Regions from separate parts of the Kitasatospora sp. NPDC048239 genome, predicted to be linked through region 3. Evidence: riboswitches for the same ligand, from Rfam matches in the RefSeq annotation. Region 3 holds a riboswitch; each other region holds the start of a gene.
The links. Region 3 has a riboswitch for cyclic di-AMP ahead of ACGFZP_RS34170 (peptidoglycan DD-metalloendopeptidase family protein). Riboswitches for the same ligand answer to the same signal wherever they lie in the genome.

Region 1 (4,675 bases), on a different contig from region 3:
GCGGCTCAGACCAGTTCGGCGAGGAAGGGCAGCAGGGCGTCGGCGGTGGCCTGCGGCTGGTCGGCCATCGGGTAGTGCCCGGCGCCCTCGATCATCACCTTGCGGGCGTGCAGCGCCGCGGCCTGCCGGTCGGCGACCAGCTCCGGCTTGGGGAAGTCGGGGTCCTTGCTGCCCATCACGACCAGCGCCGGGCACTGCACGGCGGCGCTCCAGCCGGTCGGTGCGGAGTCCCCGCGCACGTAGCCGCGGGTGGCGGCCTTGCGGCCCGGGGTGCGCATGGCGGCGACCAGCCCGTCGACGTAGGCGTCGAAGTCGGCCGGCCTGGCGCCGGGGTAGGCCATCTTGCGGTGGTAGAGGCCCCAGAAGGCGGGCGAGTGCACCAACAGCGCGCCCATCACGCCGAAGGCGGCGCGCTGCAGGGCGTTCGGCGGCAGGTTCTCGATGAAGGCGTCCAGCAGGACGATCCCGGCGACCCGCCCGGGGGCGTCCCCGGCGACCTTGACCACGCTGGCACCGCTGTACGAGTTGCCGGCCAGGACGGCGCGCTCGATGCCCAGGTGGTCGAGCAGCGCGATGACGTCGGTGGCGATCGCGGCGGGCGAGTAGTCGTCCCAGGTGATCGAGGACTCGCCGAAGCCGCGCAGGTCCATGGTGATCACCCGGCGGCCTGCGGCGGTGAGCAGCGGGTGCAGGTGCCGGTACGCGGTCCGGCTGTCGAGCATCCCCGGCAGGAGGACGACCGGGGCTCCGTCGCCCTGCACGGTGTCGTCGTACGCCAGCCGGCCGCCGGGAACGTCGAGGAACTGCGTGGTGGGGGTGCTGGAGCCGGTCATCGTGGGCCTCCTCGGTCCGCCGTGCACGTCATCGGCGGGTTCCGCCGATAGCCACAAAGCTAAGGCTAATAGCCTTAGCCGTCAAGCTATCGACCGCGGAGTCTTTCGGGCGCGCCGGGTGCGGCTCCGCCCCGGTCGGCCCCGGGCGGCTCAGACTCCCTCCACCTTGAACGGGTCGTGCTCGCTGAGCAGCTTCTCCAGCCGGGCCTGGTCCACCCGGGTGACGATCTCGTTGGTCTCCTGCCGGTCCCGGATCACCTTGGCCAGGGTGAACGAGGAGGTGACGGTGTAGAGCAGGCCCAGCCCGAGGAAGGCCCGCGTCCAGGCGTCGACCGGGAGGTAGGCGATCCCGATCGCGAGGGCGACGCCGGACAGGGCGAAGGACAGGACGGCCTGGATGTAGTACGCGGACGTGGTGCGCGACTGCACGGGTGCGTTCATGGCGCCAGGATGGCGGCGCCGGGGCGGGCCGCACATGAGTAGAAGTACTCAACCCGGCGTCCGTTCGTTGACGTCTCATCACGTTCGGTAGTGTCAGTTGTGCTCAAGCCTCACAAATCGCCCATCAGGTCACGTACTGCCCGGGCGGTCTCAGGTCGTCCCACCCGGATGGCTTGGAATCAGGGGCTCCTAGGATTAACGTTTGATAACGCAGCGCGGTCGGCAACGCCGTACCCAAACGGCACCGTGCGCCGTCGCCTAATCCCGACGACCCGCCTCCGGGCAGGTCAGGGAGCCGGGGAACCACGTTCCTTGGGGTGAATCGGCCAGGCCCAGGCCCGGCCGTAGGAGACCTTCCTGCTCCGAACCCGTCAGCTAACCCGGTAGGCGCGAAGGAAGGAAAGGAGCGCGCCTCCGTGGCGTCGACGCACTCTCCGGCACACCTGCCCGGCTCCGGCTCGGGCACCCAACTGCTCGACCACCCCTGGCCGCCCGCCCACGGCGGCGGATACGGCGGCCCGGCCGACGAGCAGGCCCCGCAGCCCGCCGACACCAACCGGCACCGGATGCCCCGCCAGACCCGCGGGACCGCGCCGCTGCTCGGCGTCACCGCCGTCGCCGCCACCCTCGGTGCCACCGGCTTCGCCTCCGCCACCCCGGCCGCCGCGCCCGCCATCGAGACCCCGGACGAGGCGCCGGTCGCGCTCTCCGCGGACCCGGGCCTCGCGCTCGCCGCCCGCATCCAGCAGCAGGCCGACAGCCAGCGCACCGCCGCCGACGAGACCGCCCGCCTGCAGGCCGCCAAGGAGGCGGAGGCCAAGCGCGCCGCCCAGCAGGTGGAGGCCAGGCTCGCCGCCGAGGCCGCCGAGAAGGCCAAGCTCGCCGCCGTCAACCTGCCGGTGCGCGACTACAACCTCTCCGCCCACTACGGCCAGAGCGCCTCCTACTGGGCCCACCTGCACACCGGCCTGGACTTCGCCGCCGACACCGGCACCCCGGTGTACGCGGTCGGCCAGGGCACCATCACCTCGGCCGGCTGGTCCGGCTCGTACGGCTACCGGATCGTCGAGACGCTGCCCGACGGCACCGAGATCTGGTACTGCCACCTCTCCTCGATCATCAAGGGCTCCGGCAAGGTCGTCCCCAACCAGCAGATCGGCAAGGTCGGTGCCACCGGCAACGTGACCGGCCCGCACCTGCACCTGGAGGTCCGCCCCGGCGGCGGCGCCCCGGTCGACCCGGAGACCTGGTTCGAGCAGCGCGGCATCACGCCCTGACGCAGGGCCCCAAGCCCTAGGGCCCAAGGTCGAAGGCGCCCCGGTCCACTGCGGACCGGGGCGCCTCGCGCTACCCCTGGGGGCGGCCGCGCTACTCCTGGGGCAGCCGCGCCAGGTAGGCGTCGATCTCCTCCTGCCCCGGCTCCGGCGCCAGCTCCGGGTACTCCGTCACCAGCAGCTGCGCCAGCCCCGGCACCGTCCACTCGCCCGACAGCTCCAGCGCCACCTCGACCGCGGCCTCCTCGAACGCGCCGAAGTCCCCGGCGAGCTCGTCCGGCATCGGGCGGCCCAGTGCGTTCAGCGCCGCCAGGTTGCGGTAGCTGCGCCGCATCAGGCCCTGCTCCAGCAGCCGCCGGGCGCCGTCGGTGGCCATCCCGACCGTCAGCATCCGGGCCTCGCCCCAGCCCTCCTCGTCCAGCTCGTCCAGCCACCCGGCCTCGGCCAGCGCGGCGTAGGCGGCCGACCGCTCCTGCGGCGCCAGCTCCCGGAACGCCTCCAGCCAGGCCCGCACCGCCGCGTCGTCCGCCACGTCCACCCCGGCGGCGTGCAGCAGCAGCGCGTACAGCCGCGGCCAGGTCACCAGGTCGGCCCGGCGCAGCAGACCGGTCGCCACCTCGCCCTGCCACTCGGCCTCGGCGTGCAGCCGCTCCTGCCGCTTGGCGTTCAGCCGCTTCGCCGCCCGCTGGTGGTCGACCAGCAGCCGGACCGCCTCGCCGTACGCCAACGGGTCCTGCTCCGGCGCGGGTTGGACGTACAGGTACAGCCGCTCGACCAGCAGCTGCTCCACCGCGTCCGAGGTCAGCTCCGGCCAGCCGTCGCGCATCCTGCCCTCGCCCAGCTCCAGCAACGCCAACACCGTCCGCAGCGGCTCCTCGCCCACCGGGTCGCGGCCTTCCGCCTCCGCCCAGGCGAGCAGCTCGGCGGCCTTGGTGCGCGGGGCGAGCCGCAGGTCTTCTTCTTCCATGTCACGTACGGTAACCGGTAAGCGCGGGTAGGGTCGGCAGGCATGGTCCCCGTACGACTCACCGGCCCCCGGCTGGCCATTCGCGAGTTCCACCACACCCCGGGCGACACCGACGCCCTGCACGCGGTCTTCGGCGACCCGGAGACCACCCGCTACCTCCCCTTCGAACCCCGGGACCGGGAGAGCTGCGCCGACCAGATCGAGCAGTACCTGGAGGAGGCGCTCAAGGACGAGCGGACGGTCTACCGCCTCGCCGTCACCCCGGCCGGGGCCGAGGGCGAGGAGGGCGACGACGACGCCGCCCCGATCGGGATGGCCGCCCTCACCCTCGGCGACCACCGCTCCGCCCTCCTCGGCTACGCGCTGCGCCGCGACACCTGGGGCAAGGGCTACGCGGGCGAGATCACCGGGCTGCTCTGCGACTTCGCCTTCGGCGCCCTGGCCCTGCACCGGCTGGCCGCCCGGGTCGACGTGGACAACGCCCCCTCCTGCCGGGTGCTCACCCGGGCCGGCTTCCAGCTGGAGGGCCGGATCCGGCACGACCTGTACCTGCGCGGCACCTGGTACGACTCCTACCAGTACTCCCTGCTGGCCGAGGAGTGGACCGGGGCGGAGACCGGGCGGGGGGTTAACCCCACCCACGGTTCGGCGGGGAGCCGGATGTCCGGCGGGAGCGCCTTTTGACAGGCTTCAGGGGTCAGCAGGAAAGCCGTCACGACAGACCCGAGGACCGAGGCCGGCCATGAGCAGCCACAGCACGCAGCGCAGCGAGTACGACCGCCACGACACCGACGCCTCCTTCGCCGACCCGTATGCCGACGACTCGTACGGCACCGACTCGTACTCCGCCGACTCGTACGCCGCCGACGGGGAGCGGGGCGCCGCCCGGGTCCGCCGCACCGAGGAGCCGCCGTACTTCTGGCGGGCCCCCTTCTCCTCCTACACCTACCGGGAGATCGGCTACACCCTCACCGGGCTGCCGGTCGCGATCGCCGGCTTCTCCCTCGCCATCACGCTGTTCGCCCTCGGACTCGGCACCTTCGTCACCATCCTCGGCCTCCCGGTGCTGGCGGGCCTGACCGCGGCCTCCCGCGGCTTCGGCCGGCTGGAGCGGTCGCGGGCGCGCGGCATGCTGGCGCTGGACGTCCCCGGCCCGAAGC
Region 2 (4,675 bases), on a different contig from region 3:
GCCACCCCCGGAACGGGCGGCTCGGGAAGCGGGAGTCCGGTGGCAGACGTTAGCGAGTCCCGGCGATCGAGTCCAAACCCCTCCCAACCCGAATATTTGACCCCTAATCGGACATCAGCTCGACCCGCCGGAAAAGCCGCAGGCCCGGCCTCCCGCGAGGGGAGGCCGGGCCCGTCGGAGCCGATCGGGGATCAGAGGCGCACGATGACGGAGACCGGCATGTTGGAGGCCGCCTCGTAGCGGACCGAGGCACCCGGCTTGGGGGCGTGGATGACCTGGCCGCCACCCACGTAGATGCCCACGTGGTGGTTGTCGTTGTAGAAGATCACCAGGTCGCCCGGCTGGGCGTCGGCGATGTTCGAGCCGATCCGGGTGCCGGCGCTGGCCTGCGCCTGCGAGGTGCGCGGCAGCGACACGTCCGCCTGGGCGTACGCCCAGCTGGTTAGGCCCGAGCAGTCGAAGGAGCTCGGACCGGCGGCGCCGTACACGTACGGGGCACCGAGCTTGCTCTCGGCGGCGGCGATCGCGGCGGCGGCGCGCGAGCTGTTGGCGGCGGGCGCGGCCGGCTTGGCCGGCGCGGCGGGCTTGGCCACCGGGGAGGCCGGCGCGGACGGCGCGCCGATGTCGCTGCGGGGGGCGCTGTCGCGGGAGGCCCGCTCGGCGTCCGCCTTCGCCTTCGCCTCGGCCTTGGCGGCGTCCGCCTTGGCCTTCGCGTCGGCGGCGGCCTTGATCTCGGCCTGGCGCAGCGCCTCGCGCTCCTGCTCGGTCAGCGTGTTGAGCAGGTCCTGGGCCTTGGCCAGCTTCGCCTGGACGTCCTCCTTGGACGCCTTCAGCTGCTGGGTGGTGGCCTCGAGCTCGCCGAGCTTGCCCTGAGCCTCGTTGCGGTCCTGGTCGAGCCTGCGCTGCTGCTCCTGCAGGTCCTTCAGCGCACCGGACTGGGTGCTGCTGGCCTGGGTCAGCGCGCCGGCCTGGTTGAGGAAGTTGTCCGGGCTGGTCGAGAGCATCAGCTGGACGGTCGGCGATATGCCGCCGTTGCGGTACTGCTCGCCCGCGAGCTCGGCGAGGCCGCCCTGGGCCTCGGTCACCGAGGCCTGCTGACGCGCCACCTTGTCCTGGAGCTCGCCGACCTGCTTCTGCAGCTCCTGCTGCTTGGCCTGCGCACCGTTGTACTTCTCGGTGGCGACCTCGGCCTGGTCGTTGAGCTGGTCGACCTGCTCCTTGACCTGGTCCTTGGTCGGCGTCGGGTCGGCGTGGGCACCGGACTGCGCGGAGAGGGCGACGGCCGCGGCGGCGGCGGCGGTCAGGATCGAGACGCGGGCGCGGCCGGCGGGCTTGGGACGACGATGGGACGCCACGAAGGCGGACTCCTTCTTCCTACATCCGCCTACCGGGTGAGCTGACGGGTTCGGGCTGGAAGCGTGCCCTACGACGCCTCACCGACCGTTCCACCGGTCGACCTGGCGCCGATTCACCCCGGAGGAACGTGTGGTTCCCCGGCTCCGGTCCACAGCGCCCCCGACTACTGGGCTCCCCGTCGGGCAGAAGACCTGCCCCGCTGCTTCACGAACTCGGCGGTAACCCCCGCCGCCACCCTGAGTGGGTGATCGACTGTGCGGTGGTTCGAATCCCGACCCTAGTGACAGAACCGTGATCCGTTCAAATCCTTGTCAGAAAAAAGACGGAACAAGTCCCAAGTTCATTTGTGAATATGACCGGGCGTGATCGCCGGCATACGCGGAGCTGATCGATTCTCACCATGTGGTCGACCGGCCCCGTCGATGGCGTGTTCCACATCACAGGAGCCCGACATGGGAGTGGGCGTGTCGGTCCGTCAGTAAATGTCCGAATTGAAGGCATTGCAGGGCATTGGCCCTGCAATGCCCGAAGGATCGTCAGACCCGGCGGATCGCGTTGATCTTCATCGCGTCGGCCTTCATCACCTTGACCACGTCACCGGTGTGCGGCGCGTGCACCACCATGCCGTTGCCGATGTACATCCCGACGTGGCTGCGGTCGTCGCGGTAGATGATGAGGTCGCCCGGCTGGGCCTCGGCCAGCGAGGGCACCCGCGAGCCGTAGTTGGCCTGCGCCTGCGAGGTGCGCGGCAGCGAGACGCCGGCCTTCCCGTACGCCCAGACCATCAGCCCGGAGCAGTCGAAGGTGTTCGGGCCGACGTCGCCCCAGCCGTACGGCGAACCCTGCTTGCTCATCGCGTTGGTGACGGCCGCGCCGGCGAACCCGGAGGCCTGCGGCAGGGTGCCGAGGTCGGCCCGGGCCGCGTCGCGCGAGGCGCGGTCGGTCTGCTGCTGGGCGGCCTTGAGGGCGGCCCGGTCGGCGGCGCTGAGCGAGTTCAGCAGCGCCTGGGCGTCCCTGAGCTTCTGGTTGACGTCCGCCTTGGCCTGGTTCAGCTCCTTGGTGGTGTTGTCCAGGGAGGCGAGGACGGCCGCGGCCTCGGTCTTCTGCTGGTCCAGGCGGCGCTGCTGGTCCTGCAGCCCCTTGAGCGCCTCGGCCTGGCTGGAGCTGGCCTGCTGCACGCTGGAGGCCTTGTCCAGGTAACCGGACGGGTCGGAGGAGAGCATCAGCTGCACGGAGGGGTCGATGCCCCCGGTGCGGTACTGCGCACCCGCCACCTCGGCCAGGCCGGCCTGAAGCTGGGTCATCTGGTCCTGGCCCCGGGCCACCTGGTCCTGGAGCTGGTCCGCCTGCTTGCGCAGCTGGTCCGTCCGCTCCTTGGCGCCGTTGTACTTCTCCGCCGCCTGCTCCTGCTCCTCGTTCAGCTGGTCGATCTGCGCCTTCACGTCCTCCTTCTTGGAGGGGTTGGGCGCAGCGTGGGCACTGACCTGGGCGGAGAGGGCGACCGCGGTCGCTGCGGCGGCGGTGAGCACGGAGATCCGCGCGCGGCTCGCCTGCTTGGGACGGCGGTGGGAGGCCAAGGGGACTGCTCCTTCTTCCATCGGCCTCACCCGATTGAGTGAGAATCCGGAAAATAGGTTTGACGCCAGACCCTAGTGAAGATCACGGCTTTGCGCCACTCCCCCGATGGCGTGAACCCTCGTCCACCGCCATGACTTCACAAGACCGCCACACCCTCGCAAACCGGCGGCTGACCAGGCGTCACTCCGCTCTCCCCGGCCGTTGCAGGGCTCAGGGTCGGGCCAGCCGGTTCAGCAGCAGGACGGAGGCGACGGGGCGCGCGCCCGCCTTCCGCACGCCCTCCGCGACCTCCCGGTCGGTGGAGACCACCACCACCGGACGGCCCTGCGGCTCGGCCCTGACCAGTCGGCGGATCAGCTCGTCCGCCGTCTCCCCGGTCCGGCTGAACCGCACCCGCACCCCGCGCGGCGGCGCCATGATCACCGGGACGTCCAGGTCCTGGCCGTCGAACACACAGGTGACCTCCGCCTGGGTGCGCTGGGCCAGCATGGCCAGCCCGCCCAGCAGCCGGATCCGCTGCTGCTCCAGCGGCAGCGCCGGATAGCCGGTCTTGGTCACGTTGTAGCCGTCCACCACCAGGTGGACCTGCGGGATCGCCAGCAGCTGGTCCAGCAGCGCCGGGTCGTCCTCCGCCAGCCCCCGCCGGGCCACGTCGTGCGGCGAGGCCGAGCTCGGCACCACCGCCTCCACCAGGTCCGCCGGGCGGATCTGCGAGACCGGCAGCGCCAGCTCCCGCTGCAGGCCCTGGGCCGACTGCAGCACGGTGTCCAGCAGCAGCCTCAGCCGCATGTCCTCGACGCTGCGGCCCTCGCGGGCCGAGCGGCGGCCCTGCTCGGCGGCGGTCTCCAGCTCGGAGATCCGGTGCCGCAGCCGCCGGGCCTCGCTCTCGCCCGTGCCGCGCTCGGCCGCCGTCTGCGCCTTCAGCGCCTCCAGTTCGGCGGCCACCCGGCGGGTCTCGGCCTGCGCCCGGCGGGTGTCGCTCTCCAGCGAACGCACCTTCTTGCGCAGCGAGTCGGCCTCCTTGCGGACGTCCTCGGACTCGGCCCGCTGCCGGTCCAGGTCGACCCGCGCGGCGGCCCTGACCTCGGCCAGCTCCGCCTGCAGCTTCTCCACCAGTCGGCCCGCCTCGGCGGCCGCGCCCTCGGCGCCGGCCCGCTCGGCCTGCTCGCCGGCCTCGGCGACCAGTCGGCTCCAACCCGCCGAGCGCACCAGGTAGGCGGCGGCGGCCACGTCCATCGGGTCGGCGGCGCCGGGGACGCTGCCCGACTCCAGCGCCTTGACCAGATCCGGCTGGCCCAGCCGCAGCCGCTCCGCTATCCGCACCCGGAAGGCCGGCTCGGACTCCAGCGCGGCCGCCAGCGCGGTGGCCGCGTACTTGGCCCGCCGGGCCGGGGTGAACTTCGCGTACTGACGCAGGGACTGCGGGAGCTCCGCGGCGGGCAGCCCGCCGAGCGCGTCGGCGGCCAGGCCGACCACCCGGCGCCGGACACCCTCGGGCAGCGGCCGGTCGAGCCGCTCGGAGCGTCCTGCCGCCGACTCGTCACCACCGGACTCGTCCGCGGCGGCCGCCTCGGCCGACGCATCCGCACCGGGCGGGACGGCCTCGACCGCGTCCGGCGCCCGCCCGTCCACAGCGGGCTGCCGCTGCGGCCCGGCGGGCTCCTTCGCTGCGTCCACCACGTCCTCGGCTCCGATCCTCGTCCAGCGGGGTACGGCCCGCTGCCGCCCGCGTCACACTCCG
Region 3 (4,675 bases):
TCCTGGAGCGCCACCTGTGGCTCGCCGTACTGAAGGCCCAGCAGGACCTCGGTGTCGAGGTGCCCGCCACCGCCGTCGCCGACTACGAGCGGGTCCTCGACCAGGTCGACCTCGACTCGATCGCCGCCCGTGAGCGGATCACCCGCCACGACGTGAAGGCCCGGATCGAGGAGTTCAGCGACCTCGCCGGCCACGAGCAGATCCACAAGGGCATGACGTCCCGGGACCTCACCGAGAACGTCGAGCAGCTGCAGATCCGCCAGTCCCTGGAGCACGTGCGCGACCGCACCGTCGCCGTGCTGGTGCGCCTGGGCCGGCTCTCCGCCCAGCACGCCGAGCTGGTCATGGCCGGCCGCTCGCACAACGTGGCCGCCCAGGCCACCACCCTCGGCAAGCGTTTCGCGACCGTCGCCGACGAGCTGCTGGTCGCGTTCAACCGCCTCGAGGAGCTGATCGCCCGCTACCCGCTGCGCGGGATCAAGGGCCCGGTCGGCACCGCCCAGGACATGCTGGACCTGCTCGGCGGCGACACCGACAAGCTCGCCGAGCTGGAGCGCCGGGTGGCCGGCCACCTGGGCTTCGACAACGTGTTCACCAGCGTCGGCCAGGTCTACCCGCGCTCGCTGGACTTCGAGGTGCTCACCGCACTCGTCCAGCTCTCCGCCGCGCCCTCCAGCCTGGCCAAGACCATCCGGCTGATGGCCGGCCACGAGCTGGTCACCGAGGGCTTCAAGGAGGGCCAGGTCGGCTCCTCCGCGATGCCGCACAAGATGAACACCCGCTCCTGCGAGCGCGTCAACGGCCTGGCCGTCATCCTGCGGGGCTACGCCTCGATGACCGCCGAGCTCGGCGGCGACCAGTGGAACGAGGGCGACGTCTCCTGCTCGGTGGTCCGCCGGGTCGCGCTGCCGGACGCCTTCTTCGCGTTCGACGGCCTGCTGGAGACCTTCCTGACCGTCCTCGACGAGTTCGGTGCCTTCCCCGCCGTGATCGAGGCCGAGCTGGACCGCTACCTGCCGTTCCTCGCCACCACCAAGGTGCTGATGGGCGCGGTGCGGGCGGGCGTCGGCCGGGAGACCGGGCACGAGGTCATCAAGGAGCACGCCGTCGCCTCCGCGCTGGCGATGCGGGCCGGTGCGCGGGAGAACGAGCTGCTGGACCGGCTCGCCGCCGACGAGCGGATCCCGCTGGACCGGGCCGCGCTGGACACGCTGCTCGCCGACCGGCTGTCCTTCACCGGTGCGGCCGGCGCCCAGGTCGCCGAGGTGGTCCGCCGGATCGAGGCCGTCGCGGCCGCGTACCCCGAGGCCGCCAAGTACGCCCCGGGTGACATTCTCTGACGAGTCGTCAGCCTGCTGAAGGCCCCGTCGCCGATCCGGTGGCGGGGCCTTCGCCATGCCGCGTCGCGAGGTGGCCAGGGTCCAGCGGCGGGCCGTTGGTGCCGCAGGTCCACTGGCAGTCCGGCTCGGCCACCGGGTGGTCCTCGGCGGCCAGCACGTTGCCCCGGACGGAGGTGAAGGCCACCACCGCGCCGGCGACCAGCAGTCCGGCGCAGATCAGCATCGCGGTGTGGAAGGCCGAGTCCACCGAGGCGGGGACCTGGTAGGCGTCGCCGCTCAGGCCGGCCAGCGCCGGCAGGGCGGCGACCGCGAGCAGGCCGGCCGCGCGGGCGGCGGCGTTGTTGACCCCGCTGGCGATGCCCGCGTGGCGGACCTCCACCGCGGCCAGCACGGTGGCGGTCAGCGGCGCCACCAGCAGCACCATCCCGCAGCCCATCACGGTGACGGCGGGCAGGACGTCCGCCCAGTAGGAGGCGTCCGGCCCGATCCGCAGCATCATCAGCACGCCGGCCGCGCAGAGCAGCGGGCCGAGGGTGAGCGGCAGCCGCGGTCCGATCCGCTTGCCCAGCCGGCCGGCGCGGGCGGACAGCGCCAGCATCAGCACGGTGATCGGCACCAGGGCCAGCCCGGAGACCAGGGGGGAGAACCCCGAGACGATCTGCAACTGCACGACCAGCAGGAAGAAGACGCCGCTGAAGGCCGCGTACACGCAGAGGGTGACCAGGTTGACGGCGGTGAACAGCCGGGAGGAGAAGAGGCCGAGCGGCAGCATCGGCTCCGCGGTGCGGCGCTCCACGGTGACGAAGGCCGCGCCGAGGGCGAGGCCGGCCGCGCCGGTCACCCAGACCATGGGGGAGAGCCCGCCGCCCGCCGCCGTCAGCGCGTAGGTGATCGCGCCGAGGGCGAGCGCGGCGAGGGCGGCGCCGAGCACGTCGAACCGCCCGGTGGCGCTCTCGTCCCGGCTCTCCGGGACGTGCCGGGACGCGACCGCGACCACCAGGACGGCGAGCGGCACGTTCAGCAGGAAGATCCACCGCCAGCCCGGGCCGTCCACCAGCCAGCCGCCGAGGAAGGGCCCGATCGCGGCCGACACCCCGCCGAGGCCGGACCAGAGGCCGACCGCGGCCGAGCGGTCGTCCGGATGGAAGACGGCCTGAAGCATCGCCAGCGAGCCGGGGGTGAGCAGCGCTCCGCCGATGCCCTGGACGGCCCGGGCGGCGATCAGCACCCCGATGGTGGGCGCGGCGGCGCAGGCCGCGGAGGCGAGCGCGAACCAGACCACGCCGAGCAGGAAGACCCGGCGCCGCCCGTAGCGGTCGCCGAGCGCTCCGCCGAGCAGGATCAGCCCGGCCAGGGTGAGCAGATAGGCGTTGAGGGTCCACTGCAGGGCGGCGAGCGGAGCACCGAGATCGGTGCCGATCCGGGGCAGGGCGACGTTCACCACCGTGCCGTCGAGCATCGCCATGCTGGAGCCGAGCACGGTCGCCAGTAGTACCCAGCGGCCCTGCGCGGTGCCCAGGCGCAGGGTGCCGGCCTCGGAGGTGGCCACGGCCTGATCGTGCGCCCCCGGGGGTCGACGTGACAAGGGTCACCGGCGGTGTGTCGGTGGATGGCTTTCCGTACTTGATCGCATGCGCACCGGTCATGAAATGGGCGGAGCGTGGTCGAACGATCGCGCGCGGTCAATGGATTGTGTGCGCACCGCGTAGCCGATCATTCGGAGCGTCACGGCGCCCCGGGCTTTTGTTGCGGGTTCAAGAGATCGACATTGCTTCACCCGGACGGATGGGTTTTAGTTCAGCGACCGCCCGGCATTAGCCCGGGTGGCCACCGGGTGGAACGCCTAGTCCTGCCGCTGCCCGGTGGTACGAACTGAACTCTGTTCGGCAGGAGCGGGGGACCCAAAGGTAAGTCGCCGGACCGGAATTCACGGTCCGGCTTGGGGTGAAGCCGCGTATGCGGCCGGGCAACTCCAGCCCGAACCCGACAGCTCACCTCGCAGGCGTCGGAGAGGAAATACCCCATGCCCGCACAGGCTCGTCGTATCGCCCTGCCCCGCGCCGCCCGCATCGGTATCGCCACTGCCGTCACCGGCGCCGCGTTCGCCCTCCCGCTGGTGACCACCATCAGCGCCCAGGCCCACACCGCCCCGGCCGCCAAGGCCGGGCAGACCAGCACCTGGACCGGCGCCACCAGCGTCGACGCCACCCCGGCCGCGGCTCCCGCCGCCGCCGAGCAGGCCGCCCCGGCCGCTGCTCCGGCCGCCGCCCCGGTCGACCAGAGCTACAAGGTCGTCGGCGGGGACACCCTGTCGAAGATCGCCGCCGCCAAGAACGTCGAGGGCGGCTGGCAGGCGCTCTACGACCACAACCGCTCGGTCATCGGCGGCAACCCGAACCTGATCTTCCCGGGTCAGCAGCTCGCGCTGGCCGCCAAGGCCGCTGCCGCTCCGGCCGCCGCCGAGGCCGCCAAGCCGGCCGCCCCCGCCGCGAAGCCGCAGGCCTCGCAGGACTCGGTCAAGCCGGCCGCGAAGCCCGCCGCCCCGAAGCCGGTCCAGGCTGCCAAGCCGGCCCAGGCCCCGGCCACCAAGCCGGCCGCCCCCGCCGCGAAGCCGGCCGCCCCGGCCGCCACCCCGGCCCCGGCCGCCGTCGCCAGCACCTCGGGCTACGTCTCCCCGGTCGCCAACCCGAAGCTCGGCACCGCCTACGGCGTGGCCGGCTCGATGTGGGCCTCCGGCCACCACACCGGCGCCGACTTCGTCGCCTCCACCGGTACCCCGCTGCGCGCCATCGCGGCCGGCACCGTGGTGAAGGCCGGCAACGGCGGCGCCTACGGCAACGAGGTCGAGATCAAGCTCGCCGACGGCAAGTACGCCCAGTACGCGCACCTGTCCTCGATCGGCGTCTCGGTCGGCCAGACCGTGACCGCGGGTCAGCAGATCGGCCTGTCGGGCGCGACCGGCAACGTGACCGGCCCGCACCTGCACTTCGAGATCCGCACCGGCTCGGAGTACGGCTCCGACATCGACCCGATCGCCTACCTGCGCGCCCACGGCGTCAGCATCTGATCGGTCGTCTCCACTGGCCGGTCGGCTGCGACCGGTCGGCTCTGATCGGCCGCTTTCGAGCGGCCCTCGGACCACCGCTGGACGCGGGGCGAACGACCTCCGGGATGGTCATGTCGGGTGACCGCTCGACCGGGGGATCGCCGCACCACCAGCGGCACCACGGGCGCGGGACACGCCCAGGCCGGCCCGGTTCGCGAACCTCCTTCGCGAGCCGGGCCGGCCGCTGTCGTTTTCCGGATCCGTTTTGTGACGATCCGTCATATCGGGT

Region 1: another riboswitch for cyclic di-AMP. It lies ahead of ACGFZP_RS07880 (M23 family metallopeptidase); the one in region 3 lies ahead of ACGFZP_RS34170 (peptidoglycan DD-metalloendopeptidase family protein).
Region 2: another riboswitch for cyclic di-AMP. It lies ahead of ACGFZP_RS02100 (NlpC/P60 family protein); the one in region 3 lies ahead of ACGFZP_RS34170 (peptidoglycan DD-metalloendopeptidase family protein).

Annotation. Positions count from the first base shown of each region.
Region 1 covers NZ_JBICZP010000003.1:23,085-27,759, reverse strand. The annotation lists gene ACGFZP_RS07890 (alpha/beta fold hydrolase) at 6-833, opposite strand; gene ACGFZP_RS07885 (YiaA/YiaB family inner membrane protein) at 984-1,274, opposite strand; cyclic di-AMP (ydaO/yuaA leader) riboswitch at 1,520-1,678, shown strand; gene ACGFZP_RS07880 (M23 family metallopeptidase) at 1,691-2,551, shown strand; gene ACGFZP_RS07875 (hypothetical protein) at 2,643-3,515, opposite strand; gene ACGFZP_RS07870 (GNAT family N-acetyltransferase) at 3,558-4,199, shown strand; gene ACGFZP_RS07865 (sensor domain-containing protein) at 4,258-4,675, shown strand, end outside.
Region 2 covers NZ_JBICZP010000001.1:473,567-478,241, reverse strand. The annotation lists gene ACGFZP_RS02100 (NlpC/P60 family protein) at 192-1,355, opposite strand; cyclic di-AMP (ydaO/yuaA leader) riboswitch at 1,366-1,522, opposite strand; gene ACGFZP_RS02095 (NlpC/P60 family protein) at 1,893-2,933, opposite strand; gene ACGFZP_RS02090 (NYN domain-containing protein) at 3,145-4,614, opposite strand.
Region 3 covers NZ_JBICZP010000018.1:136,057-140,731, reverse strand. The annotation lists gene purB (adenylosuccinate lyase) at 1-1,340, shown strand, start outside; gene ACGFZP_RS34175 (MFS transporter) at 1,348-2,889, opposite strand; cyclic di-AMP (ydaO/yuaA leader) riboswitch at 3,201-3,360, shown strand; gene ACGFZP_RS34170 (peptidoglycan DD-metalloendopeptidase family protein) at 3,364-4,407, shown strand.